One region of the Mesorhizobium newzealandense genome, then DNA from elsewhere that is predicted to be linked to it. Evidence: riboswitches for the same ligand, from Rfam matches in the RefSeq annotation. Region 1 holds a riboswitch; each other region holds the start of a gene.
What was found. A riboswitch is a leader RNA that binds a small molecule or an ion and turns the genes downstream of it on or off. The one in region 1 is predicted to bind thiamine pyrophosphate.
Positions count from the first base shown of each region.

Region 2: it holds a riboswitch for thiamine pyrophosphate, as region 1 does, so the genes downstream of both, thiC (phosphomethylpyrimidine synthase ThiC) here and thiC (phosphomethylpyrimidine synthase ThiC) in region 1, are expected to answer to the same signal.
Region 3: it holds a riboswitch for thiamine pyrophosphate, as region 1 does, so the genes downstream of both, ACFSOZ_RS29110 (YkoF family thiamine/hydroxymethylpyrimidine-binding protein) here and thiC (phosphomethylpyrimidine synthase ThiC) in region 1, are expected to answer to the same signal.
Region 4: it holds a riboswitch for thiamine pyrophosphate, as region 1 does, so the genes downstream of both, thiB (thiamine ABC transporter substrate binding subunit) here and thiC (phosphomethylpyrimidine synthase ThiC) in region 1, are expected to answer to the same signal.

Region 1 is NZ_JBHUGZ010000012.1:242,126-249,582, forward strand. It holds one part of gene ACFSOZ_RS17625 (IS630 family transposase) at 1-344, opposite strand, end outside; one part of gene ACFSOZ_RS17625 (IS630 family transposase) at 347-688, opposite strand; gene ACFSOZ_RS17630 (DUF982 domain-containing protein) at 917-1,159, shown strand; partial or broken gene ACFSOZ_RS17635 (3-oxoacyl-[acyl-carrier-protein] synthase III C-terminal domain-containing protein) at 1,514-1,767, shown strand; TPP riboswitch at 1,864-1,980, shown strand; gene thiC (phosphomethylpyrimidine synthase ThiC) at 2,085-3,908, shown strand; gene thiO (glycine oxidase ThiO) at 3,905-4,873, shown strand; gene thiS (sulfur carrier protein ThiS) at 4,873-5,070, shown strand; gene ACFSOZ_RS17655 (thiazole synthase) at 5,072-5,845, shown strand; gene ACFSOZ_RS17660 (thiamine phosphate synthase) at 5,842-6,447, shown strand; gene ACFSOZ_RS17665 (hydroxymethylpyrimidine/phosphomethylpyrimidine kinase) at 6,438-7,199, shown strand; gene panC (pantoate--beta-alanine ligase) at 7,292-7,457, opposite strand, start outside.
Region 2 is NZ_JBHUGZ010000004.1:5,011-12,467, reverse strand. It holds partial or broken gene ACFSOZ_RS07150 (winged helix-turn-helix domain-containing protein) at 1-183, opposite strand, end outside; partial or broken gene ACFSOZ_RS07145 (WD40 repeat domain-containing protein) at 215-721, opposite strand; partial or broken gene ACFSOZ_RS07140 (hypothetical protein) at 838-1,224, opposite strand; partial or broken gene ACFSOZ_RS07135 (IS630 family transposase) at 1,385-2,329, opposite strand; gene ACFSOZ_RS07130 (DUF982 domain-containing protein) at 2,558-2,800, shown strand; partial or broken gene ACFSOZ_RS07125 (3-oxoacyl-[acyl-carrier-protein] synthase III C-terminal domain-containing protein) at 3,154-3,407, shown strand; TPP riboswitch at 3,504-3,620, shown strand; partial or broken gene thiC (phosphomethylpyrimidine synthase ThiC) at 3,724-5,546, shown strand; partial or broken gene ACFSOZ_RS07115 (D-alanyl-D-alanine carboxypeptidase family protein) at 5,555-6,096, shown strand; gene tmk (dTMP kinase) at 6,176-6,850, shown strand; partial or broken gene ACFSOZ_RS07105 (DNA polymerase III subunit delta') at 6,847-7,457, shown strand, end outside.
Region 3 is NZ_JBHUGZ010000019.1:146,363-153,819, reverse strand. It holds gene ACFSOZ_RS29120 (SDR family oxidoreductase) at 1-555, opposite strand, end outside; gene ACFSOZ_RS29115 (LysR family transcriptional regulator) at 707-1,618, shown strand; TPP riboswitch at 1,790-1,903, shown strand; gene ACFSOZ_RS29110 (YkoF family thiamine/hydroxymethylpyrimidine-binding protein) at 1,894-2,502, shown strand; gene ACFSOZ_RS29105 (ABC transporter permease) at 2,538-3,347, shown strand; gene ACFSOZ_RS29100 (ABC transporter ATP-binding protein) at 3,344-4,123, shown strand; gene ACFSOZ_RS29095 (ABC transporter substrate-binding protein) at 4,116-5,138, shown strand; gene ACFSOZ_RS29090 (hypothetical protein) at 5,116-5,634, opposite strand; gene ACFSOZ_RS29085 (hypothetical protein) at 5,651-5,998, opposite strand; gene ACFSOZ_RS29080 (tetratricopeptide repeat protein) at 6,047-7,457, opposite strand, start outside.
Region 4 is NZ_JBHUGZ010000005.1:20,174-27,630, reverse strand. It holds gene ACFSOZ_RS07280 (M48 family metalloprotease) at 1-1,403, opposite strand, end outside; gene thiQ (thiamine ABC transporter ATP-binding protein) at 1,662-2,444, opposite strand; gene thiP (thiamine/thiamine pyrophosphate ABC transporter permease) at 2,437-4,032, opposite strand; gene thiB (thiamine ABC transporter substrate binding subunit) at 4,214-5,212, opposite strand; TPP riboswitch at 5,256-5,370, opposite strand; gene ACFSOZ_RS07260 (thiamine diphosphokinase) at 5,459-6,103, shown strand; gene ACFSOZ_RS07255 (ABC-F family ATP-binding cassette domain-containing protein) at 6,105-7,457, shown strand, end outside.

The sequences.
Region 1 (7,457 bases):
ACGACGACATCGTCGGGTTGAAGCGTCGGCACGAGGACGCGGCGCAAGTAGACCAGGAATGCTTCGCCATCCATGGCGCCGTCCAGGAGCCAGGGCGCGACGATCCCGTCGAGGCGCAGGCCGGCCGTGAAGGTCGTGGATTTCCAGTGCCCATGAGGAACAGCCGCCCGGCAACGCTGTCCACGCGCAGAGCGGCCTCGTAGCCGGGCCATCTTGGTATTGAGGCCACTTTCGTCGATGAAGATCAGGCGGCTCGGATCGAGATCGAGTTGGCCTTCGAACCACTCTTCCCGCGCTGCCAAAACATCCGGTCGCTGCTGTTCGGCCGCGTGCGCTGTCTTTTTTTGTACGTGATGCCACGCTTTGCGAAGAACGCATGGACCGTCGTCAGGCTGGCTTTGACCCCGCGCTCTGCCGCAAGGCGATCGACGATCTCGGCAAGCGTGATGTCCCGCTCATCGGTCTCGACCAAGGCGAGAATGAAAGTCTCGTGCGCGTCCAGCTTCGATACCTTCGGCTTGCCCTGCCGCCCAGGTTCCAGATTGCCGCTCGAACGCCAGGCCCGATACCATGCACCAGACGTCGATATCCCGATGGCAAACCGCCGTGCCGCTTCTCGGGTCGACAGGCCTGCCTCTATCGCCTCGATAACACGCGTCCGCAAATCCAGGCTGTAAGCTCGTGCCATGCCGCTGCTCCTTCCGCAAATCACTTCGATCAGGGAATCAGAACAAGCCGTTCACTGCAAACAAACGACTCCGATTAAGGGAAAACCGCTCTAGGTGGCTGGCGCACGAAGTGTGAAGGCCGGCAAGGTCTGCTGGCCCTATTCGGCCCTCGGCAATACATGTATGAAACGAGCCGACGTCATGGCAGGCGCAGACCGCACCAAGCTCGGTATTGAGGGTGTAATTGGATGTCGAGCAGGTTCGTCCGACCGGTGGTAGTGCAAGTTGGACGACATGACCGTGAGCGCGTCATTTTCGATGTGAACGACGCGGCCACGATTCTGCTCCGGAGCTTCCATGATCAGACGAAGAAGCGGAAACTGGCTATGGATGCATGCCTTCAGGTTCTGCGTGGCGAAGCCCACCCGCTGGTTGCCAGACGGGCTTTCGTTGTGGCGGCGTTAGAAGCGAAAATTCTGCGCAGTGATTGAGTTACAAGATTATAATAGCCTCAATTACTTCAACCCCCCCCGCAAGAGCAGTAACGCAGACAAATAGATCGAACGAACGCTTACTCTTGTAGCCGCGATACATAGCTGCGTATCGAGTGCTGCGCTCGTCGCGCAAGATTGATTCGTTGGATCATCCGCCAAGCTCAGGTTTGCGGCGGAGGTCTTTCCGGTTGGTGGAACGCAACCCTGTCGTCGCCGCCAGAAGGGCCGCATTGCTTCTCCGGCACGCCGTCGGCGCTGCCCCCCCCTGCGGATCTCCACGACGACGGGCTCGCCGTCGATGACCTGCATGAGGGCCTCTGGAGTTGTCGAAGAAGAAGCCGCCTCACGCACAAGCCGCAGGACATCGACCGCTTCGTGCCGCACCAGGCCAATGCCCGCATTTTTGATGCCGTAGGGAAAAACCTTGGCCTTGCCGATCGTGCTGTCGTCAAGACGATCGCCGAATACGGCAATTCTTCCGCCGCGACGATCCCGCTGACGCTGTCACTGGCCACCAGACGAAGCCATTTCGGCCTGGCGAAAAAGTTCTTCTGGCGGCGGCGGGAGCGGGCTTGAGCGGCGGCGCTGTCGTCGTTGGAATATAGCCGAGCGGTGGCCGCCCACGGGCCAAAACTGTCCGAGTGAGATGGATGGCCGGTCGACAGGCGCTTGACAAAGCGGCGCCGTCCCGTTCAACTCCAGACATTCACCAGGGGGGTCCCGACAAGGGGCTGAGATACTGCTGGCTTTCGCAGCGCAGTGACCCGTTGAACCTGATCCAGTTCATACTGGCGTAGGGACGGTGCAAGCGCTTTGCGGGAGTTTATGCCCGAAGACCTGTCTCGAGCAGGTCGGCCAAAGCGTCTTTTCATCCTTCCGGCACAGAACTGGGTCTCCAATGCAATGAGCAAAGGAGCCTCAAATGAATGCCTTGACCCCAGCGGTTTCCACGGGACCGCTGCCTGCCTCACGAAAAATCCACAAATCCGGCGTCCTCCATCCACAGATCAGGGTGCCGATGCGCGAAATCTCAGTCCATCCGACGGCGGGTGAACCGCCCGTGACGGTCTACGATCCATCTGGCCCATATACCGATGTGACGGTCGAGACGAGCATCGAGAAAGGCCTGGCGCGGCTTCGGCACGAATGGATCGCAGCGCGAGGCGATGTCGAAGCTTATGACGGCCGCCATGTCAGGCCGGAAGACAACGGCTTCGCCGTGGGCGAGCGTCTGACGCCGGAATTCCTCGTTCGCAACCGCCCGTTCAAGGGCAAGGCCGGCAAGGCGGTGACCCAGCTTGCCTATGCCCGCGCCGGCATCATCACGCCCGAAATGGAGTTCGTCGCCATCCGCGAGAACCTTGGCCGCGAGATCCTGCACGGCAAGCTGCAACGCGACGGCGAAGCCTTCGGCGCGAAGCTTCCCGATTTCGTCACGCCGGAATTCGTGCGCGACGAGGTGGCGCGCGGGCGCGCGATCATCCCCGCCAACATCAACCATCCCGAGAGCGAGCCGATGATCATCGGCCGCAATTTCCTGGTGAAGATCAATGCCAATATCGGCAATTCCGCCGTCACCTCCTCGATGGCCGAGGAAGTCGAAAAGATGGTCTGGGCGATCCGCTGGGGCGCCGACACGGTGATGGATCTGTCGACCGGCCGCAACATCCACAACATCCGCGAATGGATCGTGCGCAATTCGCCGGTGCCGATCGGCACCGTGCCGCTCTATCAGGCACTCGAAAAGGTCGGCGGCATCGCCGAGGACCTGACTTGGGAAGTCTATCGCGACACCCTGATCGAGCAGGCCGAGCAAGGCGTCGACTATTTCACCATCCATGCTGGCGTGAGGCTGCATTACATCCCGCTGACCGTTGACAGGGTCACGGGTATCGTCTCTCGCGGCGGTTCGATCATGGCCAAATGGTGCCTGCACCATCACCGGGAAAGCTTCCTCTACGAGCATTTCGCGGAGATCTGCGACATCTGTCGCGCCTATGACGTCTCCTTCTCGCTCGGCGATGGCCTTCGCCCCGGCTCGATCGCTGACGCCAACGACGCCGCGCAATTCGCCGAACTGGAAACGCTTGGCGAACTGACGAAGATCGCCTGGGCCAAGGACTGCCAGGTGATGATCGAGGGTCCGGGCCATGTCCCCATGCACAAGATCAAGCAGAACATGGACAAGCAACTCGCGATCTGCGGCGAGGCGCCGTTCTATACGCTCGGGCCGCTGACGACGGACATCGCCCCGGGCTATGACCACATCACGTCGGGCATCGGCGCCGCCATGATCGGCTGGTTCGGCACCGCCATGCTCTGCTATGTGACGCCGAAAGAGCACCTAGGCCTGCCCGACCGCGATGACGTCAAGACCGGCGTGATCACCTACAAGATAGCCGCGCATGCAGCGGATCTTGCCAAGGGCCATCCCGCGGCAAAGATCCGCGACGACGCGCTGTCGCGGGCGCGGTTCGAGTTCCGCTGGGAAGACCAGTTCAACCTGTCACTCGACCCAGAAACGGCGCGCTCGTTCCACGACGAGACCTTGCCGAAGCAGGCCCACAAGCTGGCGCATTTCTGCTCCATGTGCGGGCCGAAATTCTGCTCCATGCGCATCTCCCACGACATTCGTGCCGAAGCGCAGAAGGAAGGAATGGCGGCGATGGCGGAAAAATATCGCGATGGCGGCAATCTCTACATGCCGGTGAGCGACAGCGTGCCCAAAGGACCAGAGCCGTCATGAGGGTGCTGGTCAAAGGGGCCGGCGTCGCCGGCCTCACGGCGGCCTTCGAATTGGCCAGACGCGGCGCGGCGGTCACCGTCGCCGACGTCCGGCACGGCCGTGGAGGCAATGCATCGTGGTTCGCCGGCGGCATGCTGGCGCCGTGGTGCGAGCGCGAAAGCGCCGAGCAGCCGGTGCTGGATCTCGGACGCGGCGCCGCCGACTGGTGGGAGGCGGTGCTGCCTGGTCAGGTGACGCAGGCCGGAACACTGGTTGTGGCACCGCCGCGTGACAGCGGCGAGCTGGACCGCTTCGCCGGCCGCACCTCGGGCCATCGCTGGCTCGATGAAGCGGAAATCGCGCGGCTGGAGCCCGATCTCGCCGAGCGTTTCCGGCGTGGGCTGTTCTTCCCCGGCGAGGCGCATCTCGACCCGCGCCGGGCGATGGCGGCGCTTCACGACAAGCTTGTCGCGATGGGTGTCGACATCAGCTTCGCCACGGACGCGCGGCAGCTTCCCGGGTTCGAGCACGAGATCGACTGCACGGGAATGGCGGCGGACGACGGAAGGCTGCGCGGCGTGCGCGGCGAGATGATGATCCTGCACACGCCTGATATCGCGCTATCGCGCCCCGTGCGGCTGCTTCATCCGCGCTTTCCGCTATACACGGTACCGCGCGCCAACCATCGTTTCATGATCGGCGCGACGATGATCGAGAGCGACGGCGCTGGACCGGTCACGGTCCGCTCTATGATGGAGCTTCTGGGCACGGCCTGCGCGCTCCATCCAGCCTTCGGCGAGGCCGGTATCGTCGAGACCGGCGTCGGTGTTCGCCCGGCCTTCTCCGACAATCTGCCGCGTGTCGAAGCGCGTGGAAACACCGTCGCCATCAACGGGCTTTATCGCCATGGCTTTCTTCTCGCGCCAGCCATGGCGCGGCAGGCGGCCGAACTCGTCTTCGCTGACGAACCCATGGAGCTTGCCTGATGAAATTGACCGTAAACGGCGAAGCGCATGAGGTTGCCGCCACCACGCTGGCAGAGCTGCTTGCAGCGCTCGACTATGAGGGCGATTGGCTGGCGACGGCCGTCAACAGCGACCTCGTGCACAAAGCCCATCGGGCGGAGTTCCAGTTGAGCGACGGCGACTGGATCGAAATCCTCTCGCCGATGCAGGGAGGCTAGCATGTTCGAGCTTTTCGGGACGCCACTGTCCTCCCGGCTGCTTCTCGGCACGGCGCAATATCCTTCGCCGGCCATCCTTGCCGATGCGGTCAAGGCGTCGGGCACGTCAGTAGTGACCGTATCGTTGCGCCGTGAGATGGCGGGCGGCAGGGCCGGCGAAAAGTTCTGGTCGCTGATCCGCTCGCTCGGCACGAGAATCCTGCCCAACACTGCCGGCTGCCACTCCGTCAAGGAAGCGGTCATCACCGCGAAAATGGCGCGCGAAGTCTTCGGTACGAGCTGGATCAAGCTCGAAGTGATCGGCAACCACGACACGCTGCAGCCGGATGTGTTCGGCTTGGTCGAAGCCGCCGGCATCCTGGGCGAGGACGGATTTGTCGTATTCCCCTACACCACCGACGATCTCGTCGTTGCCGAGCGGTTGCTGGAGGCGGGCTGTAAGGTCCTGATGCCGTGGTGCGCGCCGATCGGCTCCGCGCTTGGGCCGATCAACATCACGGCGTTGCGCTCGATGCGCCAACATTTCCCCAACGTTCCTTTGATCGTGGATGCGGGGCTCGGACGGCCATCGCATGCGGCGATCGTCATGGAACTCGGCTTTGATGCCGTGCTGCTGAACACCGCGGTTGCCAAGGCGGCCGATTCGGTCGGCATGGCGCGCGCTTTCGGCAAGGCCGTCGATGCCGGACGGGAGGCTTTCATCGCGGGAATGCTCGAGCCGCGCGATGTCGCGGCACCATCGACGCCGACATTCGGCAGGGCGGTTTTGTCATGAAGCTCGATCCCTTCTACCTGATCGTCGACAGCGCCGCCTGGATCGAACGGCTGGTGCCGCTCGGCGTGAAGCTCGTCCAGCTTCGCATCAAGGACAGGGACGAGGACGAGCTGCGCGCCGAAATCCGCCGCGCGAACGATGTCTGCGCGGTCCATGGTTGCCAACTGATCGTCAACGATTATTGGCGACTTGCCATCGAGGAAGGCTGCGACTTCGTTCATCTCGGCCAGGAGGATTTGGCTGCGGCCGATTTGTTGGCGATCAAGTACGCCGGATTGAAGCTGGGGCTGTCGACCCACGATCATGCCGAACTGGAAACGGCGATGGCCGCCGAGCCTGACTACATCGCCCTCGGTCCCATCTATCCCACTACCCTGAAGAAGATGAAATGGGCGCCGCAGGGACTTGAACGGATCAGCGAATGGAAGTGCCAAGTCGCGCCGATTCCATTGGTCGCCATCGGCGGCCTCAATCCTGAGCGGATCGACGGCGTCTTCGAGGCCGGCGCCGACAGCGCCGCGGTGGTCACCGACATCACGCTGAATGCCGATCCCGAGGCACGCACGCGGGAATGGATTGAAAAGACAAAGAAATGGCGCTGAGGCGAGAACCGCATGTGCTTGTCGTTGGTGGGTCGGATTCCAGCGGGGGTGCCGGCATCGCACGCGATGTCGAGACGATCTCATCCATTGGCGTGCGCACCTGCCTTGCGGTGACCGCGGTGACAGTCCAGACGCACGAAGCCGTCATGGACATCCGTCATCTGCAACCCGGTCTGGTGGCCGACCAGATGCGGGCGGCACTTCAGGCCAACGAGGTGGCGGCCATCAAGATCGGCATGCTCGCGACCGCCGAGATCATCGCCGCCGCAGCCGCAGTGCTCCGCGAAAATCCGCAGGTGCCGGCAATACTCGATCCGGTGCTCGCCTCCACGTCGGGCCGGGCGCTCCTGGAAGCAGGCGCCATCGCTGCCATGAAGCGTGATCTGGTGCCGCTTTGCTGTCTGGTCACACCCAATCTCGTCGAGCTGGCGCTCCTTATCGGCGCCAAGCAAGCGGTCGACGAGGATGAAGCGGTCTGGCAAGGCCAGGAGCTCTTGGCCGCCGGCGCGCAGGCCATTCTGATCAAGGGCGGCCATGCAAAAGGACTTCGATCGACGGATATCCTGCTGCACTCCGGTCAAGAACCCATTCGCTTCGATGCGCCGCGCCTTGCAGTATCGATGCGCGGAACGGGTTGCATGCTGGCCAGCGCGATTGCGGCACATCTGGCGAATGCGAGGTCGCTTGAAGACAGTGTGGGCGAAGGCAAGCGGTTTGTGTTCGAGCAGCTTCAGAGGAATTCAACCGAATGACCGCAGCCCGCCTGCCGAGTTGAGGCCCGCCGCCGGCTCCGCCGTTTGCAATGGGGAGACCGATATCTGGCTCCGTCGGCAGCGAAGGAGGGTCAGGCAGCGGCTTGCTTCAACGCTTGAACCGAGCGTTGCGCCGACTCCACCTCGACATTGTCGATCAGCCGCGTCTGGCCGAGCCAGGCGGCGACGAGCAGCCGCGCCGGTCGACCCGGCGTGGCCATCAGGGCAAGATTATCGCCGGCGCGAAGTTCGAGATAC
Region 2 (7,457 bases), on a different contig from region 1:
GATCTGTTCGATGTAGCCAGCGTGTTCGCGGCCCCATTTGGCGAGGCCGAGATACATTTCATCGCCGCGCTCGGCCCGCTGCATGCGCCAGCGCATCAGCGGATATGTCTCGACCGGCAGGAAGGAGGCCTCGTGCGCCCAGTATTCGAACACCGTGCGATTGCGCGTCACGGCCGCGTTGTCGGGGCGAGACGGCGACCGCGCTGACCGACCAGTCGTGCCCGCTCATCACATGCAGCACGGTGCCCTTCTCGAGGTCCCAGACGATGACGTTTCCGGTCTCGTGCCCGGTCACGGCGCGCTTGCCGTCCGGGCTGATCGCCAGCTTGTTGACGCCACCATTCTCGCCCGCCGAGTAGACGTGCAGCACCGCGCCATCGGAAAGTTTTCGCTGCACGATCTCGCCGTCATCGCCGGCCGTCAGCGCGCTGACGCCATCGGGCATGAACAGCGCCGTGCGCGCCATGTCCTTGTGAGCGCCGAGCGTGCGGATCAGTTGCTTGCCAGCGATGTCCCAGAGCTTGATCGTGTGGTCGGTGCTGGCGCTCATGATCGTGTGCCCGTCGGGCGCCACCGCCAGCCAGACGACAGCGTCGCGGTGGCCCTCGGGCTGCGTCGGCAGCGCCGGCGCCGGTGGCGGCAGCGGCGCGACGGTGGGCGGCGGAATGACCGCGACCTCCGGCGGCGTCGGAGCGACAGGCGTTGGCGGTGTCGGCGGCACGGGCGCAGGCGGGGTAGCCGGTGCCGCGGGCGGGTTGGCCACTTCCGGCGGTGGAGCGGCTGGAGCGACCGCAGGTGGCGCCGGCGGCGCGGCTGCTGGTGGAGTTACGGGTTCCGGCCGTGCTGCAGATTGATGGCAGCCAGCGGCGCTGGAAGCTGGCGCAGATAGGTGGCCGGCGCGCCGACCAGGCTGGCGAGTTGGCCAAAACTCCAATGCGTGGGTGCAACAGGGGCATGCGCATCGGGCAGCATTAGCCACAGGCGCTCCCGATCGTCGCGGCTGGCGTCGACGCGGATCAGTTCGCTTTCGACGAGGCGGGTCTTGATGCGTTCGGTTCGCCATTTCACCGAATTATGGAGATCGGTGAGAGAAAGGTAGCGCTCGTCGGCCGGCCGATTGAACCACTCCGACGACACGCGACCGACACGCTGGCCGCGGCTGACGTCGACCTTGTAACCGGCACGCGCGTTACGGACGGGCGTGTGAAATTCCATCTGTGTCATGGTTGCTGCTCCGCGGCGGACGCCGGGAGCCTCTCTCCCGGACCTTCACCCGCCGCTGCAGGCCCGCCCGCCCTCTACCTCTGCCGGCATCCCCGCCCGCCGCCAGAAGCGCCGGCATTGCGGCAGAGTTTGCGCTAGAGCAGTTTCTGGATAATCACGGTTAGGCATCGTAGCCGGCGTGGGCGAACAGGTTTTCGCATTCTTTGGGTGGAAACGATCGATGGCGACGGCCACGGCGTCCCATAATTCCGGGATGGACCGGGCTGCTGCCTTTCGCAGTAAAGCCTTCAGCTTGGCGAAGGCCATCTCAATGGGTTAAAGTCCGGGGAGTAGGGCGGAAGATAGCGAAGGGAAGCCCCCGCAGCCTCGATGATTTCGCGGACACCGACCACTTTATGAGCAGGCAGGTTGTCCATCACGACGACATCGTCGGGTTGAAGCGTCGGCACGAGGACGCGGCGCAAGTAGACCAGGAATGCTTCGCCATCCATGGCGCCGTCCAGGAGCCAGGGCGCGACGATCCCGTCGAGGCGCAGGCCGGCGTGAAGGTCGTGGATTTCCAGTGCCCATGAGGAACAGCCGCCCGGCAACGCTGTCCACGCGCAGAGCGGCCTCGTAGCCGGGCCATCTTGGTATTGAGGCCACTTTCGTCGATGAAGATCAGGCGGCTCGGATCGAGATCGAGTTGGCCTTCGAACCACTCTTCCCGCGCTGCCAAAACATCCGGTCGCTGCTGTTCGGCCGCGTGCGCTGTCTTTTTTTGTACGTGATGCCACGCTTTGCGAAGAACGCATGGACCGTCGTCAGGCTGGCTTTGACCCCCGCGCTCTGCCGCAAGGCGATCGACGATCTCGGCAAGCGTGATGTCCCGCTCATCGGTCTCGACCAAGGCGAGAATGAAAGTCTCGTGCGCGTCCAGCTTCGATACCTTCGGCTTGCCCTGCCGCCCAGGTTCCAGATTGCCGCTCGAACGCCAGGCCCGATACCATGCACCAGACGTCGATATCCCGATGGCAAACCGCCGTGCCGCTTCTCGGGTCGACAGGCCTGCCTCTATCGCCTCGATAACACGCGTCCGCAAATCCAGGCTGTAAGCTCGTGCCATGCCGCTGCTCCTTCCGCAAATCACTTCGATCAGGGAATCAGAACAAGCCGTTCACTGCAAACAAACGACTCCGATTAAGGGAAAACCGCTCTAGGTGGCTGGCGCACGAAGTGTGAAGGCCGGCAAGGTCTGCTGGCCCTATTCGGCCCTCGGCAATACATGTATGAAACGAGCCGACGTCATGGCAGGCGCAGACCGCACCAAGCTCGGTATTGAGGGTGTAATTGGATGTCGAGCAGGTTCGTCCGACCGGTGGTAGTGCAAGTTGGACGACATGACCGTGAGCGCGTCATTTTCGATGTGAACGACGCGGCCACGATTCTGCTCCGGAGCTTCCATGATCAGACGAAGAAGCGGAAACTGGCTATGGATGCATGCCTTCAGGTTCTGCGTGGCGAAGCCCACCCGCTGGTTGCCAGACGGGCTTTCGTTGTGGCGGCGTTAGAAGCGAAAATTCTGCGCAGTGATTGAGTTACAAGATTATAATAGCCTCAATTACTTCAACCCCCCCCGCAAGAGCAGTAACGCAGACAAATAGATCGAACGAACGCTTACTCTTGTAGCCGCGATACATAGCTGCGTATCGAGTGCTGCGCTCGTCGCGCAAGATTGATTCGTTGGATCATCCGCCAAGCTCAGGTTTGCGGCGGAGGGTCTTTCCGGTTGGTGGAACGCAACCCTGTCGTCGCCGCCAGAAGGGCCGCATTGCTTCTCCGGCACGCCGTCGGCGCTGCCCCCCTGCGGATCTCCACGACGACGGGCTCGCCGTCGATGACCTGCATGAGGGCCTCTGGAGTTGTCGAAGAAGAAGCCGCCTCACGCACAAGCCGCAGGACATCGACCGCTTCGTGCCGCACCAGGCCAATGCCCGCATTTTTGATGCCGTAGGGAAAAACCTTGGCCTTGCCGATCGTGCTGTCGTCAAGACGATCGCCGAATACGGCAATTCTTCCGCCGCGACGATCCCGCTGACGCTGTCACTGGCCACCAGACGAAGCCATTTCGGCCTGGCGAAAAAGTTCTTCTGGCGGCGGCGGGAGCGGGCTTGAGCGGCGGCGCTGTCGTCGTTGGAATATAGCCGAGCGGTGGCCGCCCACGGGCCAAAACTGTCCGAGTGAGATGGATGGCCGGTCGACAGGCGCTTGACAAAGCGGCGCCGTCCCGTTCAACTCCAGACATTCACCAGGGGGGTCCCGACAAGGGGCTGAGATACTGCTGGCTTTCGCAGCGCAGTGACCCGTTGAACCTGATCCAGTTCATACTGGCGTAGGGACGGTGCAAGCGCTTTGCGGGAGTTTATGCCCGAAGACCTGTCTCGAGCAGGTCGGCCAAAGCGTCTTTTCATCCTTCCGGCACAGAACTGGGTCTCCAATGCAATGAGCAAAGGAGCCTCAATGAATGCCTTGACCCCAGCGGTTTCCACGGGACCGCTGCCTGCCTCACGAAAAATCCACAAATCCGGCGTCCTCCATCCACAGATCAGGGTGCCGATGCGCGAAATCTCAGTCCATCCGACGGCGGGTGAACCGCCCGTGACGGTCTACGATCCATCTGGCCCATATACCGATGTGACGGTCGAGACGAGCATCGAGAAAGGCCTGGCGCGGCTTCGGCACGAATGGATCGCAGCGCGAGGCGATGTCGAAGCTTATGACGGCCGCCATGTCAGGCCGGAAGACAACGGCTTCGCCGTGGGCGAGCGTCTGACGCCGGAATTCCTCGTTCGCAACCGCCCGTTCAAGGGCAAGGCCGGCAAGGCGGTGACCCAGCTTGCCTATGCCCGCGCCGGCATCATCACGCCCGAAATGGAGTTCGTCGCCATCCGCGAGAACCTTGGCCGCGAGATCCTGCACGGCAAGCTGCAACGCGACGGCGAAGCCTTCGGCGCGAAGCTTCCCGATTTCGTCACGCCGGAATTCGTGCGCGACGAGGTGGCGCGCGGGCGCGCGATCATCCCCGCCAACATCAACCATCCCGAGAGCGAGCCGATGATCATCGGCCGCAATTTCCTGGTGAAGATCAATGCCAATATCGGCAATTCCGCCGTCACCTCCTCGATGGCCGAGGAAGTCGAAAAGATGGTCTGGGCGATCCGCTGGGGCGCCGACACGGTGATGGATCTGTCGACCGGCCGCAACATCCACAACATCCGCGAATGGATCGTGCGCAATTCGCCGGTGCCGATCGGCACCGTGCCGCTCTATCAGGCACTCGAAAAGGTCGGCGGCATCGCCGAGGACCTGACTTGGGAAGTCTATCGCGACACCCTGATCGAGCAGGCCGAGCAAGGCGTCGACTATTTCACCATCCATGCTGGCGTGAGGCTGCATTACATCCCGCTGACCGTTGACAGGGTCACGGGTATCGTCTCTCGCGGCGGTCGATCATGGCCAAATGGTGCCTGCACCATCACCGGGAAAGCTTCCTCTACGAGCATTTCGCGGAGATCTGCGACATCTGTCGCGCCTATGACGTCTCCTTCTCGCTCGGCGATGGCCTTCGCCCCGGCTCGATCGCTGACGCCAACGACGCCGCGCAATTCGCCGAACTGGAAACGCTTGGCGAACTGACGAAGATCGCCTGGGCCAAGGACTGCCAGGTGATGATCGAGGGTCCGGGCCATGTCCCCATGCACAAGATCAAGCAGAACATGGACAAGCAACTCGCGATCTGCGGCGAGGCGCCGTTCTATACGCTCGGGCCGCTGACGACGGACATCGCCCCGGGCTATGACCACATCACGTCGGGCATCGGCGCCGCCATGATCGGCTGGTTCGGCACCGCCATGCTCTGCTATGTGACGCCGAAAGAGCACCTAGGCCTGCCCGACCGCGATGACGTCAAGACCGGCGTGATCACCTACAAGATAGCCGCGCATGCAGCGGATCTTGCCAAGGGCCCATCCCGCGGCAAAGATCCGCGACGACGCGCTGTCGCGGGCGCGGTTCGAGTTCCGCTGGGAAGACCAGTTCAACCTGTCACTCGACCCAGAAACGGCGCGCTCGTTCCACGACGAGACCTTGCCGAAGCAGGCCCACAAGCTGGCGCATTTCTGCTCCATGTGCGGGCCGAAATTCTGCTCCATGCGCATCTCCCACGACATCGTGCCGAAGCGCAGAAGGAAGGAATGGCGGCGATGGCGGAAAAATATCGCGATGGCGGCAATCTCTACATGCCGGTGAGCGACAGCGTGCCCAAAGGACCAGAGCCGTCATGAGGGTGCTGGTCTCGCAGCGGAACCGCAATCCGCTGCTGGCGATGGACATCGGCGCCGACGGGCCTGGCTGTCGGCGCGAGCGAGGCCTCAGGCTTCGGCATCGTCGGTTCGGTCAGTCACAATGGCACGCGGGTGATCGCGGCGATGAGCGGACTGGCCAGCGACAAGGAACGTGCTGAAGAGGCGCGAAAGCTGCTCGACTGGGTGTTCGCTCTTTCGAGAAGACCGAAATCTTCGCCAAGGACGAGGTGGTCGGCGAAGCCGAGGTTTTTGGCGGCGCCAAATCCGGGGTGACGCTGAAGGCCAGGGGCCCGATCGAGATCTTCCTGCCGATCACCAACCGCGACAAGCTGACGGCCAAGATCGTCTACAACGGCCCGGTTGCAGCACCTGTGGAGGAAGGACAGCCGGTGGGTGCGCTGCGCGTCTGGATTGGCGACACGCTGAGCCAGGAGACGCCGCTTTTCGCCGCCGAGTCGATCGGCGTCGCACATTGCCGCAACGCGCGCTCGACGCCGTCAAGGAACTGGCGGTCGGCTGGCTGCGCTAGCGCCGACGGCATAGACGTTTCCCCCGACGCGGACTATCTAGAGCGCTATAACACCCGCAAGCATGGCAGAGGCTTTTCGATTGGCGCGCGGATTTTCATCACCTTCGAAGGCGGCGAAGGAGCAGGCAAGTCGACGCAGATCGAGCGGCTGGCCAGGAAGATGCGCGCCAAGCGATATGATGTCCTGCTCACCCGTGAACCAGGCGGCTCGCCGGGCGCCGAGGCGGTCAGGCATGTGCTGCTTTCGGGCGCCGCCGAACCATTCGGGCCGAAGATGGAGGCGCTGCTTTTCGCCGCCGCGCGCTCCGACCATGTCGAGCAGGTCATCCGGCCGGCGGTCGAGCGTGGCACCATCGTGCTTTGCGACCGCTTCCTGGATTCCTCACGCGTCTACCAGGGCGTCACCGGCGGTATCGACCCCGCGTTCATGGATACGCTGGAGCAGGTCGCCATCAACGGCATGATGCCCGACATGACGTTGATCTTCGACATCGATCCGGCGGAAGGCCTCAGGCGCGCAACGCTGCGGCGCGGCACCGAAGCAACCGCCGATCGCTTCGAGAAGGAGACGCTGGCGATCCATCAGGCCCGCCGAGAGGCGTTTCTGGCGATCGCCGCGGCCGAGCCGGAACGCTGCATCGTCGTCGACGCAGCCGCCGATCCCGATACGGTCGAGAATGTCGTCACCGCCGCCGTGTTCGCGGCCCTGGAGGCAAGAACGCCGACGCGCAACAGGCAGGTAACGCCGGCATGATCTTCGAGCGCATCGCACCGGAGCAGCACGATACGCTGGACGGCGTGCCAGAGCCATCCGAGACACCACGTCTGGTCGGACACCGGCAGGCCGCGGAGATGCTGACGGCCGCCTATAGTGCGGGAAAGCTGCCGCATGCGCTTATCTTCTCCGGACCGGTCGGCATCGGCAAGGCCACGCTCGCCTTCCACCTTGCGCTCATCTCTTGCGGCACCCGGACTTCGCGCAGGCGCCCGAAAGCCTTGCCATTCCCGATCCGGCTTCGTCGCTGTTTCGCCAGATCGCCACCGGCGCGCATCCTTCGGTGCTGCATCTGACCCGTCCGCTCAACGACAAGACCAAGAGCTTCAAGACTGTCGTCACCGTCGACGAAATCCGCAAGGTCAGCCGCTTCCTGTCACTGACCTCGCATGACGGCAGCTACCGGGTCGTCATCGTCGATCCGGCCGACGACATGAACGCCAATGCCGCCAATGCCTTGCTGAAGAATCTCGAGGAGCCGCCGGCACGAACGCTGTTCATCCTGATCGTCCATGCGCCGGGCAGCCTGCTGCCGACGATCCGGTCGCGCTGCCAGGTGGTGCGGCTGACACCGCTCGATGCCGAC
Region 3 (7,457 bases), on a different contig from region 1:
GCCGGGTTCGATCACGGTGACGCGTATGCCGTCCTTGCCGATTTCGCGGCGCAGCGATTCCGCCATGGCGCTGGCCGCATGCTTGGTGCCGGAATAGACCACCGATGGATGGATGTAGCGGCCGGTGCCCGACGAGACGATGACGATGTGGCCTGTTTTCTGCCGTTTCATCGCCGGCAGCGCCGCGTTGATCGTGTAGAGCAGACCCAGAATGTTGATATCGACCATTTCCCGGCATTCGCCGGTGGTGGTGTTCTGGAAAGGGGCGGCGACGCCGATACCGGCAACATTGAACAGCATGTCCAGCCGGCCATAGTCTTCCAGCACGCGCCGGACCATGGTGGTTGCCTGCGCTTCGTCGGTGATGTCGGCCTCGATGGCCAAGGCTTCGCCGCCGTTGTCGCGGATGCGTGTGGCCAGATCGTCGAGCCGCTGCCGGCGCCGCGCCGCGATGGCAACGACCGCGCCTTGTTCCGCGAGCGTCAGTGCGGATGCCGCGCCAATGCCGGAGGAGGCACCAGTCACCAGGGCGATTTTTCCGTTAAGTTTCAGCATGCTCGTTGCTCCTGCTCAGAGGGAAATTCAAAGGGGTTCGGTGCCGGGCCTATCGTGTTCGGCGTCCGAGACATGTCCCTCAAGCTAGGCGGCAGACGCTCTATGGAAAATGCGATAGAATACTATCACACTCATTGAGGAATCCGGCATAATGCGGGGCAGTGACTATGCGGAGCTGAAGGCCTTTGCCGCTGTCGTCGCGCATGGCAGCTTCGCCCATGCGGCTGAAGATCTCCGGATTTCGGCGTCGACGCTCAGCCAGACGATCCGTCAGCTCGAAGCGCGGCTTGGCCTGCGCCTGCTCAACCGCACGACCCGCAGCCTCTCGCTGACCGAAGCCGGCGCGCGCCTGCATGCGCGCTTCGCGCCGGCCATGGCCGAGATGGAGGCGGCGGTCGGCGATGCGACCGCCTTGCGCGACACGCCGGCCGGCATCTTGCGCGTCCATATGCCAAGCGTTGCCGCCGCCACCTATCTGGAGCCGGTGCTCGGCCGTTTTCACCAGGCATGGCCGGACATCGTGCTCGATGTGACGATCGACGATGCGGCCATCGATATTGTCGAGGCCGGCTATGACGTCAGCGCCAGGCTAGGGGAATTTCTCGAAGCCGACATGGTCGCCGTGGCGCTTGGCGGCATGCAGCGCCAGCTCGCCGTGGCCTCGCCGGATTACATCGCCCGTTGCGGATCGCCGTCGGAACCGACCGATCTGCTCCAGCACCGCTGCATCAATTGGCGCCGGCCGGGCAGTGCTGGCCTCTATCCCTGGGAATTCGCCAGGGACGGCCAATGGTTCTCGGTCGCGGTCAACGGCCCGCTTGTCGTCTCCAGCCGCGACATGGGGATTGCCGCCGCCGTGCAGGGTGTCGGCATCGCCTTCTGGGCGGAAGATCTCGTGCGCCCGCTGATCGATGCCGGCAAGCTGGTGTCGCTGCTGGATGAATGGTGCGCGACCTTTCCCGGCTGGTTCCTCTGCTATCAGAAGCAGCGTCATACGCCGCCGGCCGTGCGCGCCTTCGTCGATTTCCTGCGCCATGGTCGCCAGACGCTGCCAGATGGTTGAGCGTTTGTCGTTCCAGCGGCCCGGGTTTCGGTCGCGGCAGCGAAGGTTCCCGACAGAACTCCGCTCCGCCAGCATCGACGGTTTCCGCTCAGGCCCGGGCCTGGCGCAATGCTTTTGGCGCAGCGCGCCGAAAAAACGGCTTTCGCTTCAGCTCGAATGGTGCTTTAACCCGCGCATCCACAGGGGTGCTCCGTACGGTCGGGGCTGAGACGGGGGCGGCAAGCCCACAGACCCTAGAAGCTGATCTGGGTAATACCAGCGGAGCGAGGCGGGCGATGTTTTCAGGCGCACAGATTTCCCTATATCCCATGGCCGACGATTTCGTCGGCGTCATCCTTGGCGCGCTGGGCGCGCTCGATCCCTACCGCGATCGGCTCCGGATCGAGACCGACGACATCTCGACCTTGCTGGTCGGGCCGCCCGAAGTGCTGTTTCCGGCGATGCGGGACCTGTTCGTGGCGGCGGCACGCAGCGGCAAACATTGCGTGCTGTCGGCTGCCATCTCGCGCGGTTGCCCCGGCGAGCCGGATGATCCGATCTGCAGCTCCGATGCGCTTGGCGGACCTGCCGGGCCACTCGGCCCGCGCAAGGACGCGGCAATCGCGGCAGTGCGCGGCGCGGCCGCCACCGGCCAGCCGGCGGCAGCGCAGTTCTCGCTCTATGTGATGGGCACCGACGACCACATGGACGAGATCTACGGCTGCATCGATTTTCTCAAGCAGTCCGGCGTCTATGAGCGCTCGAAGCATTTCTGCACGAAATTGCGCGGCGATGCCGGCGCGATCTTTTCGGCGCTCGACGAGGCCTTTTGCCGCTTCGGGCCCGGCGCCGGCCACGTAACCCTCGACGTCACGGTCTCGGCCAACAGCCCGTCGGCCGTCTGAGCCAGCCGCGCTTTCGCGCGACCCCGTCAAAGGTTATGTCCGTGGCCTCACCATCAGTCGCTTCGCGTCCGATCGCGAGCCTTCTTGTCAAGGCAGCACCAGCCGTGATCTCGGTCGGGCTGCTGCTGCTGGCGTGGCAGCTTTACGCCACCTGTTCCGGCATCAAGCCGACGACGCTGCCGACGCCGTCGCGCGTCTTCGAGCAGGCGATGCTCAATCGCGAGGCGCTGGTCGACAATGCCATTCCCACCATCCGCGCCACGCTGATCGGCTTTGCCTTTTCGCTCGGCGCTGCTTTTGCGCTGTCGATGCTGGTCGATTTCTTCCGGCCGCTGCGGCGTGCGCTGTTTCCCGTCTTCATCGTCAGCCAGACCTTGCCGCTGGTGGCGATCGCACCGCTGGTGGTGCTGTGGTTCGGCTTCGGGCTGACGCCCAAGATCATGCTGGTGGCGCTGGTCACCTTCTTTCCGATGCTGGTGGCACTGGTCGAGGGCTACGAGGCGACGGAGACCGAGATCGGCCAGATGCTGCGCGCCATGGGGGCAGGGCGCTGGCGCGTCTTCGTGCTGGCGCGGCTGCCCTCGGCGCTGCCCTATTTCTTCGCTGGCCTGAGGATCTCCATCACATATGCCGTGGTCGGCGCCATCTTCGCCGAATATGCCGGTGCGGCGAAGGGGCTGGGCATCTACATGCTCAACGCCAAGAACAATTTCCGCCCCGATCTGGTGCTGGCCGCCGTCGGTGTCAGCGCCGCGCTGACACTTGTCCTGTTCGGGTTGACGGTGCTGCTGCAGCGCCTTGTCATGCCCTGGGAACGGGCTGCAGGCACGGGGCCGCGGCAATGAGCAGGCTCGAACTGCGGCATGTGCGCAAGGCGTTCGGCGGGCTCGACGTGCTCACCGACATTTCGCTAAGCGTCGGCGCCGGTGAATTCGTCTCCATCCTCGGTCCGTCGGGCGCCGGCAAGTCGACGCTGTTCCAGCTTCTGACCGGCGGGCAGCACGGCGAGGGCGAGATGTTCTTCGATGGCGCACCGCTCGACGACCACGGCAGGCATTTCGCCTTCATGCCGCAGCGTGACGCGCTGATGCCGTGGCGACGCATCCTCGACAACACGACACTCGGGCTCGAAGTGCAAGGCATCAGGCGCAAGGCGGCGCGGGCGCGCGTCGCGCCGCTGTTTGCCGAATTCGGGCTTGCCGGCTTCGAGCGGCATTTTCCGGCGCAGTTGTCGGGCGGCATGCGCCAGCGCGCGGCGCTTTTGCGCACCGTGGTGCAGGAGCGCGACATGCTGTTGCTCGACGAACCGTTCGGCGCGCTCGACGCATTGACCCGCACCGCCATGCAACGCTGGCTGGAACAGATGTGGCGGCACCACCGCTGGACGGCGCTCCTGATCACCCACGATGTGCGCGAAGCCGTGTTCCTGTCCGACCGCATCTATGTGTTGTCGGCGCGCCCGGCCCGCATCGTCCGCGAAATCAAGGTGCCGCTGCCGCGGCCGCGCGATCCGACCGGAGTGGCCGCGCTGCAGGCAAGCACGCTTGAAACCGAGATTCTCGACATCATCCTCAACCCCGGGCCCAACCCCCACCCATCCAAAGGATACGATCATGACTGACTTGACGCGCCGGCAAGCCTTGTTGCTGACCCTTGCCACGGGTGTTCCGCTCATTGCCGGAACGGGGCGGGCTCAAGCGCAATCGGCGGCACAAAAGGTCACCGTCGCACTCGACTGGACGGTCAACACCAACCACATCGGGCTGTTCGTCGCCCGCGACAAAGGCTTCTATTCCGAAGCCGGACTCGAGGTCGATATCCTGCCCTACAGCGATACTGGGGCCGGCACGCTTGTCGCCAACCGCGTCGCCGATTTCGGCATCAACGGCACCATCAGCCTCTTCACCCAGAAAACCGCCGGCGCTGACCTGAAGGGTGTCTATGCCGTGGTGCAATCCGAAACCGGCCGGCTGGTGTTCAATGCGGCGCGCAGCGAGATCAAAAGCCCGAGAGACCTTGACGGCCTGACCTATGGCGGCTTCGGCAGTGCCTGGGAAAACGCGCTGATCGGCACCATCATCCGCCACGATGGCGGCAAGGGCAAATTCGAGACGGTGACGCTCGGCACTTCGGCCTATGAGGCGCTGGCCAACGGTTCGGTCGATTTCACGCTGGAGGTCTCGACCTGGGAAGGTGTCGAAGCCGAGTTGAAAGGCGTCAAGCAGCGCAGCTTCATCTATGCCGACCATGGCGTGCCTGACGAGCACACGACGCTGATCTCTTCGAGCGAAGCCTATCTCCAGGCAAACCCCAAACCTGCGGCCGCCTTCGTCCAGGCGACGCGGCGCGGCTACCAGTTCGCCGTCGACCATCCCGATGCGGCAGCCGCACTTCTGATCGCCGCCAACAAGGACGCGCTGACCAATCCGGCACTGATCGAGGCCTCGCTGAAGGCACTGATCGACGGCCATTACCTGCGCAGCCAAAGCGGCGCCATCGGCACCATGGATCCGGCCCGGATGGACGCGATCGGCAACTACCTCTTCGCGTCCGGCATCTTGCGCGATGCCGACGGCAAGGTTCTAACGCAACGTCCGAATTTCGCGGGGTATTTCAGCAATGCATGTCTGGAGTAGGGGGCCAATCTGCCTTCGAAACTTCGGCGAAAATGGCTGGCCAGTCGAAGGGGCACGTGTGGCGTGACAGCTCCCCGTCAGACACGCAGATCAGCAGATCTCGGCTAATTCCGGGCGATCTCATAGAGCAGAGCGGTTTTGATGTGTCGCCCGGGCTCACCCTGCAGCGACAGAGCGGATATATATAGTTTCGCGACTGCCGGGCAGAGACCTTCGAATTCCGGGCTGACATTGGCAATACATTCATCTCGGCCGGAGTGCCGCCAGCGTTGATGAAAGCGTCGGCCAGCAGCGACCAGTCTTCATCGCTAGCGGAAGCAGCCGGCAGACTGCCATTCTTCGCTGCGCCGAAGGCGTGGAACAGGGTGGCGCCGATCTTGTCCATGTCACTCAGGAAATCCTGGTCGGGTGTGCTGAGCGCGCCCGGCCCCCCGCGAAGGTAGTTGTTGCAGATGGCAGCCGTTCCCCGCGCCATGACATGGTTGAGCATGGCCAATTGTGCACGCAACGCCTCAGCGGCGTTGCTGTCCGGAGCCGAGGACAGCAGCGATGCGTGTCTTTGCCTGGAGGCCGGCGACCGCCATCCTGCTCGCCTTTCGCACTTGCTCCACGTTTCCAAGTCTGGCCACGGCCGCGATCTTTTCCACGACGACGTCATAGTCGTCCGGGAACTCTTGTTTGATTGCCTTGAGGATTTGGCTTCCTTGGCTCTCAATCTGTTCGCTTACCTGAGCCGTGGTCAGCGTCTTCGGATCGGGCGAGCCCGCCACTGTCTGGTAGAGATATTTACTGCCGGCAAAGCCGAGCGCCCAGGGCAATACCTTTACCGCAACAAAGGACAAAGCGGCGACCGCCGCCATGCCCAAGCCTTTCCAAGCGTCATCTGGCAACCCTCCCGAGCCTTGTCTCTATTTCGCCCCGAGGCTCATCGCTTTCTTGCGGTCGGCCTCGGCGCGCTTGTGGTTGCCCTTGGCGTCCCACGCCCTGCTTCGCACTTCGTAGGCGGCGGCGAAATCCGGTTTGAGCTTTATCGTCCGGCTCAAATCGGCGATCGCTCCGTCATAATCCGCCTTGCTGATCCGAATCACGCCTCGGCCCAAATAGGCAAAGGGATTCTTGCGATCGAGGGTGAGCGCCTTTTCGAAATCACGTAATGCTGCAACGTCCTCATGCCTGCCCATCAATATGAGGCCCCGATCGGCATAGACCCTTGCGTCCTTGGTATTGAGACTGATGGCTTTTCCGTAGTCAGCAAGCGCCCCGTCGTAATCTCTTTGGAAACTACGGTTCTGACCACGGTCGTAATAGGTATCGGCAAAATTTGGATTGAGCGTGATTGCCTGGCTGTAATCGGCGACGGCATGAGCGTATTCGCCCTTGGATCCCCAGGCCATCGCTCGGGCCAGATAGGCGTCGTGGAATGCCGGAAAGAGCGCAATCGCCTTGTCGTAAAGCGCTATGGCGCCGTCATAGTCGTCCCTATCGAGCAGTGTCCAGCCCTTGCTGAATGCCTGCGCGGCTGGCGAAGCGCTACTTGGCTTGATCGCCTCCTCGCTAGCCTGGCCAGCGGCTTCGTCTGATATTTTTGAGGCGTTCGCCTTCGCCGTCACCGCCAGCTTGCGGCCTTTGCGGGCGATGGCCAGCTTTGGGTCGAGCTTGAGCGCCTGGTCGTAGTCGGCAATGGCTTGATCGTAATCGCCCTTGGCGAACCAGGCGCTGCCGCGCCCGAAATAGGCAGGCGCGTAGCCGGGCTCGATTTCGGCCGCGCGATTGTAGTCGGCGATGGCGCGATCCAATTGGTCCTTCTTGCTCCAGGCAATGGCGCGGCCGAGGTAAGCGTCGAAATAGGCCGGATAGAGCTCGATCACTTTGCCATAGTCGTCGATGGCTCCATCATAATCACCCTTCCCGGCGCGCGACATTCCTCGCCCGACATAGGCGGCGGCCTTCCTTGGATCGAGCGCGATCGCGCGGCTGTACTCGGCAATGGCGCGATCGTATTTCCGCTTTCCATAGAAGGTATAGCCGCGATCCATGAAGGCCTTGAGGTTCTTCGGATCCGAGCCGACGGCACCAGGCGCGACACCGCCTTTCTTCAAAGCAGCCATCGCCGCCTTGCGGGCGACCGTATAGTCCGGATTGTCCGGATTGAGCCTTATCGCCTGGTCGAAGTCAGCAATAGCGCCGTTATAATCCTTGCTGTCGGCCCGTTCTATGCCACGCCCGTAGTAGCTGGGGGCATCCTTGGCATCGATCTCGATCGCCGCCGAATAGGCTGTGATCGCTCGCTGGGTATCGCCCTTCACGTGCCATGCCATG
Region 4 (7,457 bases), on a different contig from region 1:
AGCACGCGGAACAGGTCGAGCTTGCGGTCAACACCAACCATCTGGGCGGACAGCGAACCCATCGTCTGGCCGGGCTGAACGGTGACGACGCGGATATGCAGCGGCTTCAGGGCCGCCTTTTCCGCCGCGCTGAGGATACGGAACGATCCGCTGACCGAACGCGCCACGGTATCCAGCGAGGTGCTGGCGGATGGTGCCGCGGTCAGCAACCGGTAGACCTGGCCGCCGGCGCGGATCACCGCGATGTCGAACTGCCAACCTTCGGCGCCGGCATGCGCGGTCGCCGCCTCATTGCCGTTGATCGTCTCCTGCTTGACGCTGCTGTCTTCGAGGCCAGCCACCCAACCGCTGCGGATATAGTCGGTGAGCGCGCGGTTCTTGTCGATGGAGACGCCGTCGAAGCGGATCGCCATGTCGCCAGGCCCGGTTGCGGTCACAGCCGCGGCCGAATTGTCGATGATGAAGCCCTGTGGCACCGAGAAGGACACGCCAAGGCCCGGATGGAGGAAGGTTTCGCCGCGCACATAGCCCTCCTCAGGCGTGTCGCCATAGAGCAGGCCGTCTATGCCGGCGAGGAAGGAATCGCGGTCGCGTGTGCCGACGCCGGGTGCGCCGAACTGGCGGGCATGGCGCTGCGCCAGATCGATGCGCTGCGGGGTGTTGGGGTGGGTGGCCAGGAAGTCGAGGCTGGCGTCAGTGGCGCCACTGATCGAGCGGAAGTCGGTATAGGCCGACATCGACTGCAGGAAGCGGCCGGCGGCGAAAGGATCGTAGCCGGCTTCGCCGATCGACTTGATGCCGATGGCGTCGGCCTCCAGCTCCTGGTTGCGCGAGAACTGCGCCAGCCTGAGTTTGCCGCGGATCAGCGCCGCCTTGGCGGTCGGGCTGTCGCCCAGCACATCGGAAACCACCTTGGTCGCCAGGCCTTCCTCGGCCTCCAGCTGCTGGCGCTGCAGGCCGTGATTGGCGGTGACGTGGCCCATCTCATGCGCGATGACCGCGGCCAGCTCAGCCGAATCATTGGCCAGCGCCAGCAGGCCACGCGTGATGTAGAGATACCCGCCCGGCAGCGCGAAGGCGTTGACGTTGGGCGAATTCAAGATGGTGATGCGATAGGTCTGCGTCGGGTTGGCCGACACGACGGTCAGATTGCCGACCACCTTGGCGACCATGCGCTCGAGCTTGGGATCGGAATATTCGCCGCCATAGGTGGCCAGGATGCGCGGATGCTGCGCCTTGGCGAGTTCGGCAAGCTTGCTGTTGGCGGCGACATTGTCGACCGTGATCGGCCTGTCGGAAGGCTGGAAGCCGGATTCCTGAACCTCGGGTGGCGTGAACATCTGGCAGCTCGCCAGCGCCACGGCAAAGCCAGCCAGCGCGAGAAAGCGCGCCAGCGGATTCATTCGTAGTCTGTCAACGCCGATCGCCAGAACGGCTTCCTTTCGGGTCCCGGCGCATGACCACGAAAATCGGGGGCGATCTTCGGAACATGTCATGCGCTATCTCAAACTGCTGCAGCATCCGTCGCACGTCCCTCGGGGCGGGCGGCGGGTACTGCAGGCAAATCACGGCCTGTGCCGGACCGGTAAGGCGGACCTAGCCACACTCCTCCAGCCATGGCAAGCAAGCGCCACATCGCCTGGAGCCGGTTTGACCGTAAATTATGTCCGCTTCCGGGCAACATCTCGTGATACGGCATCCCCGGCGCTTGCACCGACATAGCGCCGGAACGCTTCCGGGCCAGCCCCGGTGAAGAAATCATCCGCCTTGCCGGTCGCCGCGACAACGCCATTGTCCAGAAACACCACGTGGTCGCCGATGCGGCGGGCATCCTCCGGCTGGTGGGTGACGAACAGCACCGTCATGCCGCGTTCGGCGTGCACTGCGGCGACCAGATCCAGCATGTCGTCGCGCAGCGCCGGGCCGAGCGAGGCGAAGGGTTCGTCGAGCAGGAGCACCGGCCGATCGCGCACCAGGACCCGGGCCAGGGCGACTCGCTGGCGTTCACCGCCGGAGAGTTCACGCGGCAGGCGCTTTTCCTTGCCGGCAAGGCCGGTGCGTTCGAGCGCCCCGGCGATCGCGGCGCGGTCCGCTTCGGTCAGCTGCAAGGATGGCGAGCGGCCGAGCCCGACATTCTGCTCGACGGAGAGATGGGCAAAGAGGTTGTTTTCCTGGAACACCATCGACACCGGTCGCGCTGACGGCGGCTCGGCGTTGACATCGGCCCCGCCGATCAGCAGGCGGCCCGACTGCGGCGTCTCGAAGCCGGCCACCAGGTTGAGCAGCGTCGACTTGCCAGAACCGCTCGGCCCCATGATGGCTGTGATTTTCGCCGCGGCGAAATCGACGTCGAAAACGAGCGGCGCCTCGCCATAGCTGAACGACACCTGGTCCAGCCGCACCGGAGCGCCCTTTTCAGACCTGCTGGCCGCCCCGTCAGGCATCCCGGTTCTTCTCCCTTCCCAGCCAGTGTGCGGCTACGATCAATGCGAGGCAGACGAGGCCGAGCAGCAGCGCCAGGCCGGCGGCGTCCTGCGTGCGGTAACTGCCCATGCGCGCCAGGAGAAGGTAGGGCAATGTCTGCACGGAATCACTGCCGAACAGCGCGATGACGCCGAGGTCGCCGAGCGACAGCGCCATGGCGAAAGCAAAGGCGGTAGCGAGCGGCCGCCGCAGCGACGGCCAGTCGACCAGCATCAACCGGCTCCAGCCCACAATGCCGAGCTGCGCACAGAGCCGCTCGTGACGCTCGCTCGCCGCATCATAGGCGGGACGGACAGCGCGCAGCGCGAACGGCATCGCCATCACCGCGTTGACGGTGACGACCATGACCGGGGCGATGGCAAAGACATCGCCGACATGGCGCAGCAACAGGAACCAGCCGGCGCCGACGACGATCGGCGGCACAACGAGGACAAAACCGGCGCCGGTATCGGTGGCGTGTTCCAGCATTGTCTTGGGAGCAGTTCGGCGGTTCAGCGCCAACGCCCGGCGCGCCATGGTCAGCGCCAGCGACAACGTCACGGAAAGCAGCGCCGATAGGAAGGCGAGCACCGCACTGGTCAGCGTCGCCTGCCGCACGGCAACCTCGCCGGCCAGCCGGCCGAGATCGGCGCCAAGTCCGGCCATCACCGTGGCGACCATCGGTCCGGCAACGAACAGCAGCGTCAGAACGATGAGCACGACGTTCAGCAAGGTCTCGGTCCCATTGACGGAGAGGTATCGGCGAGGTGCAACCGGCAGATTGGTGTCGCCGACCACATTGGCGCCAAGCCGCGTCAGGGCCAGCACGACAGCAAACGTCAGGGCAATCTGCAGCAGCGTCAGCGTCACAGCGCGCGCGGGATCGAAATCGAAGCGCAGCGCCTGGTAGATGCCGACTTCGAGCGTCGTCGCGGCCGGACCGCCGCCGAGCGTCAGCACGATCGTGAACGAGGTGATGCAGAGCATGAAGACAAGCCCGGCGACACCCGGTAACGCCGCACGCAGCGTTGGCCATTCGATCAGCCGGAACGCCGGCCGCGCCCCCATGCCGAGTTGGCTCGCCAGCCGCCACTGATCGGCGGGAATGGTCTGCAGTGCCTCGAGGAACAGCCGCACGCTGAGCGGCAGGTTGAAGAAGACATGGGCGACGAGGATGCCCGACAGGCCATAGATGCCCGGCCAGTCTCCACCGCCGATCACGCTGAACACGCCGGCGAAATAGCCGGCGCGGCCATAAAGCGCCAGAATGCCGAGTGCCGCGACGATGGCCGGCAGCGCCAGCGGCACGGCGAACAGCTGCAGGATGAAGGCGCGGCCAAGGAAGCGCGGATGCCGCGACAGCGCGCGCGCCACGAACAGTGCCGGCACCACCGAAAGCAGCGTCGAGAGTACGGCCTGCCACAAAGTGAAGCGAACGACGCGGAGGAGATAGGGATCGAAGGCAGCCCAGGCGCCGGAGAAATCGTGAGCGCCTTCGATGAGCAGTCCGGCAAACGCACCGCCGATCAGCAGCGCGATGGCGGCAAGCGCGATGATGCCGGCGCTGATGCGGGTGTCAGAGGACGGGCGTCTTCGACCCTCCCCCTTGTGGGGAGGGTCGGCAAGTGGATGTCGCGAAGCGGCATCTGCTGGCCGGGGTGGGGGTGAGGCCGTCTTCAAGGTTGCAGCCCCCACCCCGCTCCGCTACGCGGATCGACCCTCCCCACGAGGGGGAGGGTGAAACGCGCTCTCATTTGCTCATCACCGCCAGCCATTCATCCACCCAGGCCTTGCGGTTGGCGGCGACCTCTTCGGAGCTGAACAGCAAGGTCTTGGTCGGCTTGACCAGTTTGTCGAAGGCAGGGTTGAGCGGCTTGTCGGTCTTGCCGGCCGGGAACATCCAGTTGGTCTCGGGGATGGCATCCTGGAATTTCGGTCCGGTCATGAAGGCCATGAACTTTTCCGCCAGCGGATTCTTGGCCCCTGTCGTGGTGATGCCGGCGACCTCGATCTGCAGATACTCGCCCTCTTCGAACGACGCTGCCTGGTAGCGCTCGGTGTTCTCGGCGACCATGTGATAGGCAGGTGAGGTGGTGTAGGACAGCACCATCGGCGCCTCCCCCTTGGTGAACAGGCCGTAGGCCTCGCTCCAGCCAGGCGTCACGGTCAGCACCTTCGCCTTGAGCTTCGCCCAAGCCTCCGGCGCCTTGTCGCCATAGACCGACTTCACCCACAACAGCAGGCCGAGGCCCGGCGTCGAGGTACGCGGATCCTGGATGACGATCTTGTCGTCGGCGCTGCCTTCGACTAGGTCCTTCAGGCTCTTCGGCGGGTTCTTCAGCTTCTCGGTGTCGTAGACGACGGCGAAATAGCCATAGTCGAAAGGTACGAAAATGTCGTCGCTCCAGCCGCCCGGCACATTGACACCGGACACGGCGCCATGCGGCGCAAACAGGCCTGTGGCCTTGGCATCGGCGGTCAGATTGGTGTCGAGGCCGAGCACGATGTCAGCCTTGGTCGATGCGCCTTCCAGCCTGACGCGGTTGAGCAGCGCGACGCCATCGGCGACCGAGACGAAGTCGACATCGCAGCCGCATTCGGCCTCGAATTCCTTCTTCACCACTGGACCCGGACCCCAGTCGGCGGTGAAGCTCTCATAAGTGTAGATGGTGAGCTTGTCCTTGGCCAAGGCCGGCCCGGACAGGACCACAGCCATCGCGGAGACAAGAGAGTATAAAAGCGTGCGCATCGGCGCCTCCTTCGTTCGAATTGAAAGGAATTGAGGCGTCGGACTGTCCGAAACGTCTAATCCCTCCGCCGGTACAAACCGGATCAGGTTCAGCGGGTTGGCGACTTTGCCTCTCAGCCGGTCCGCGAAGATCGCGTCCGGCACCCCGTTAGAGCGTTTCGACACATAGGCCCGGCCGATCCCCCACGCAAGTGGGAGTTTGCCGGCCTTCCGTTTCCCGTGCCGGGCTGGTAAGGGCCACACGATATGAGCACATTCACCATCCTACTTGGCGGCGATCTCATCCGCACGCCCCGGCTCGACCGCCAGGTCGAAGGCTCCCGCGTCATCGCCGCCGACGCCGGCATCGGTTATGCGCGGCTGCTGGGTCTAGTCCCGGAACTGTGGGTGGGTGATTTCGATTCGGTACCCGCCAACCTGCCGGACGATCTCGCCGCCGTACCCCGCCGGACCTTCCCGGCGGAGAAGGATAAGACCGATGGCGAACTGGCCATCGCCGCCGCGCTGGAGCGCGGCGCGACCAGCCTGGTGCTCGCCGGCGCCTTCGGCGGCAAGCGCGCCGACCACGCCTTCTTGCATCTGGCGCTCGCCCTGCGGCTGGCCGAGGCCGGAACGAGGATGCTTCTGAGCAGCGGCGCCCAGGAAGGCGTCCCGCTGCTGCACGGGAAAGCCGGCTTCGACTATGCCGACGGCACGCTGTTTTCGGTGCTCGGCTTTTCCGATCTTTCCGGCCTGACTGTCACGGGCGCCAAATGGCCGCTCGACCATGTCAAGGTGGCGTTCGGCTCGTCATTGACCATCTCCAACGAGGTCAGGGGTCACCTCGAAATCACGCTCGGCCATGGCCGCGCATTGTTGCTCGCTCACCCCTATCCCCTACCTGAAAGCTGACATGGCCCCGCCTCTTCTCAATCTCGACGGGATAAAACTGACCTTCGGCGGCACGCCGCTGCTTGATGGCGCCGCCTTGACCGCGTCGGCCGGCGACAAGATCGCTTTGGTCGGCCGCAACGGGTCCGGCAAGTCGACGCTGCTGAAGATCGCCGCCGGCCTGATCGAGCCGCAGGATGGCGAGGTGTTCCGCCAGCCCTCGGCGACCGTCCGCTATTTACCGCAGATGCCCGACATGGAGGGTTTCGCAACGGTCCGCACCTATGTCGAGGCGGGACTTGGCCCCGCCGACGATCCCTATCGCGCCAGCTATTTGATGGAGCATCTCGGCCTGTCGGGCGAGGAGCGGCCGAACGATCTTTCCGGCGGCGAGGCCAGGCGCGCCGCCCTCGCCCGCGTCATGGCGCCGGAGCCCGATATTCTGCTGCTCGACGAGCCGACAAACCATCTCGATCTCTCGGTGATCGAATGGCTGGAAGAGGAGCTCGTCCGCACCTCCTCGGCACTCGTCGTCATCTCGCATGATCGCCGCTTCCTCGAGCGCGTATCGCGCGCCACAGTCTGGCTCGACCGCGGCCAGACCCGCAGGCTGGACAAGGGCTTTGGCCATTTCGAGGAATGGCGTGACGTTGTGCTGGAAGAGGAAGAGCGCGAACAGCATAAGCTCGGCCGCCAGATCGTGCGCGAGGAGCACTGGCTGCGCTACGGCGTGACGGCGCGGCGCAAGCGCAACATGCGCCGGCTGGGCGAATTGCAGACCATGCGCCAGCGCTTCCGCGGGCATCGCGGCGCCGAAGGTTCGGCAACCATGGTGGCCAGCGACGCAGCCGAATCCGGCAAGCTGGTGATCGAGGCGAAAAACATCGAGAAGAGCTTTGGCGACCTCACCGTGGTCAAGGGGTTCTCGACCCGCATCCAGCGCGGCGATCGCGTCGGCCTCGTCGGGCCGAACGGGGCCGGCAAGACGACGCTGCTGAAGATGCTGACCGGCGAGATGAAGCCCGACGCCGGTTCGGTGCGGCTCGGCACCAATCTGGAGATCGCAACGCTCGACCAGAAGCGCGAGGCGGTCGACCCGCAAGAGACGCTTGCGCAATATCTCACCGACGGACGCGGCGAGAACCTCGTCATCAATGGCGAGCAGCGCCATGTCGTCTCCTACATGAAGGATTTCCTGTTCAAGGCTGAGCAGGCACGTACGCCGGTGCGGGAGCTGTCCGGCGGCGAACGGGCGCGGCTCTTGCTGGCGCGCGTGCTGGCGCGGCCGGCAAACCTTCTGGTGCTCGACGAGCCGACCAACGATCTCGACATGGAAACGCTGGAGCTGCTGCAGGAACTCGTTGCCGGCTTTGCC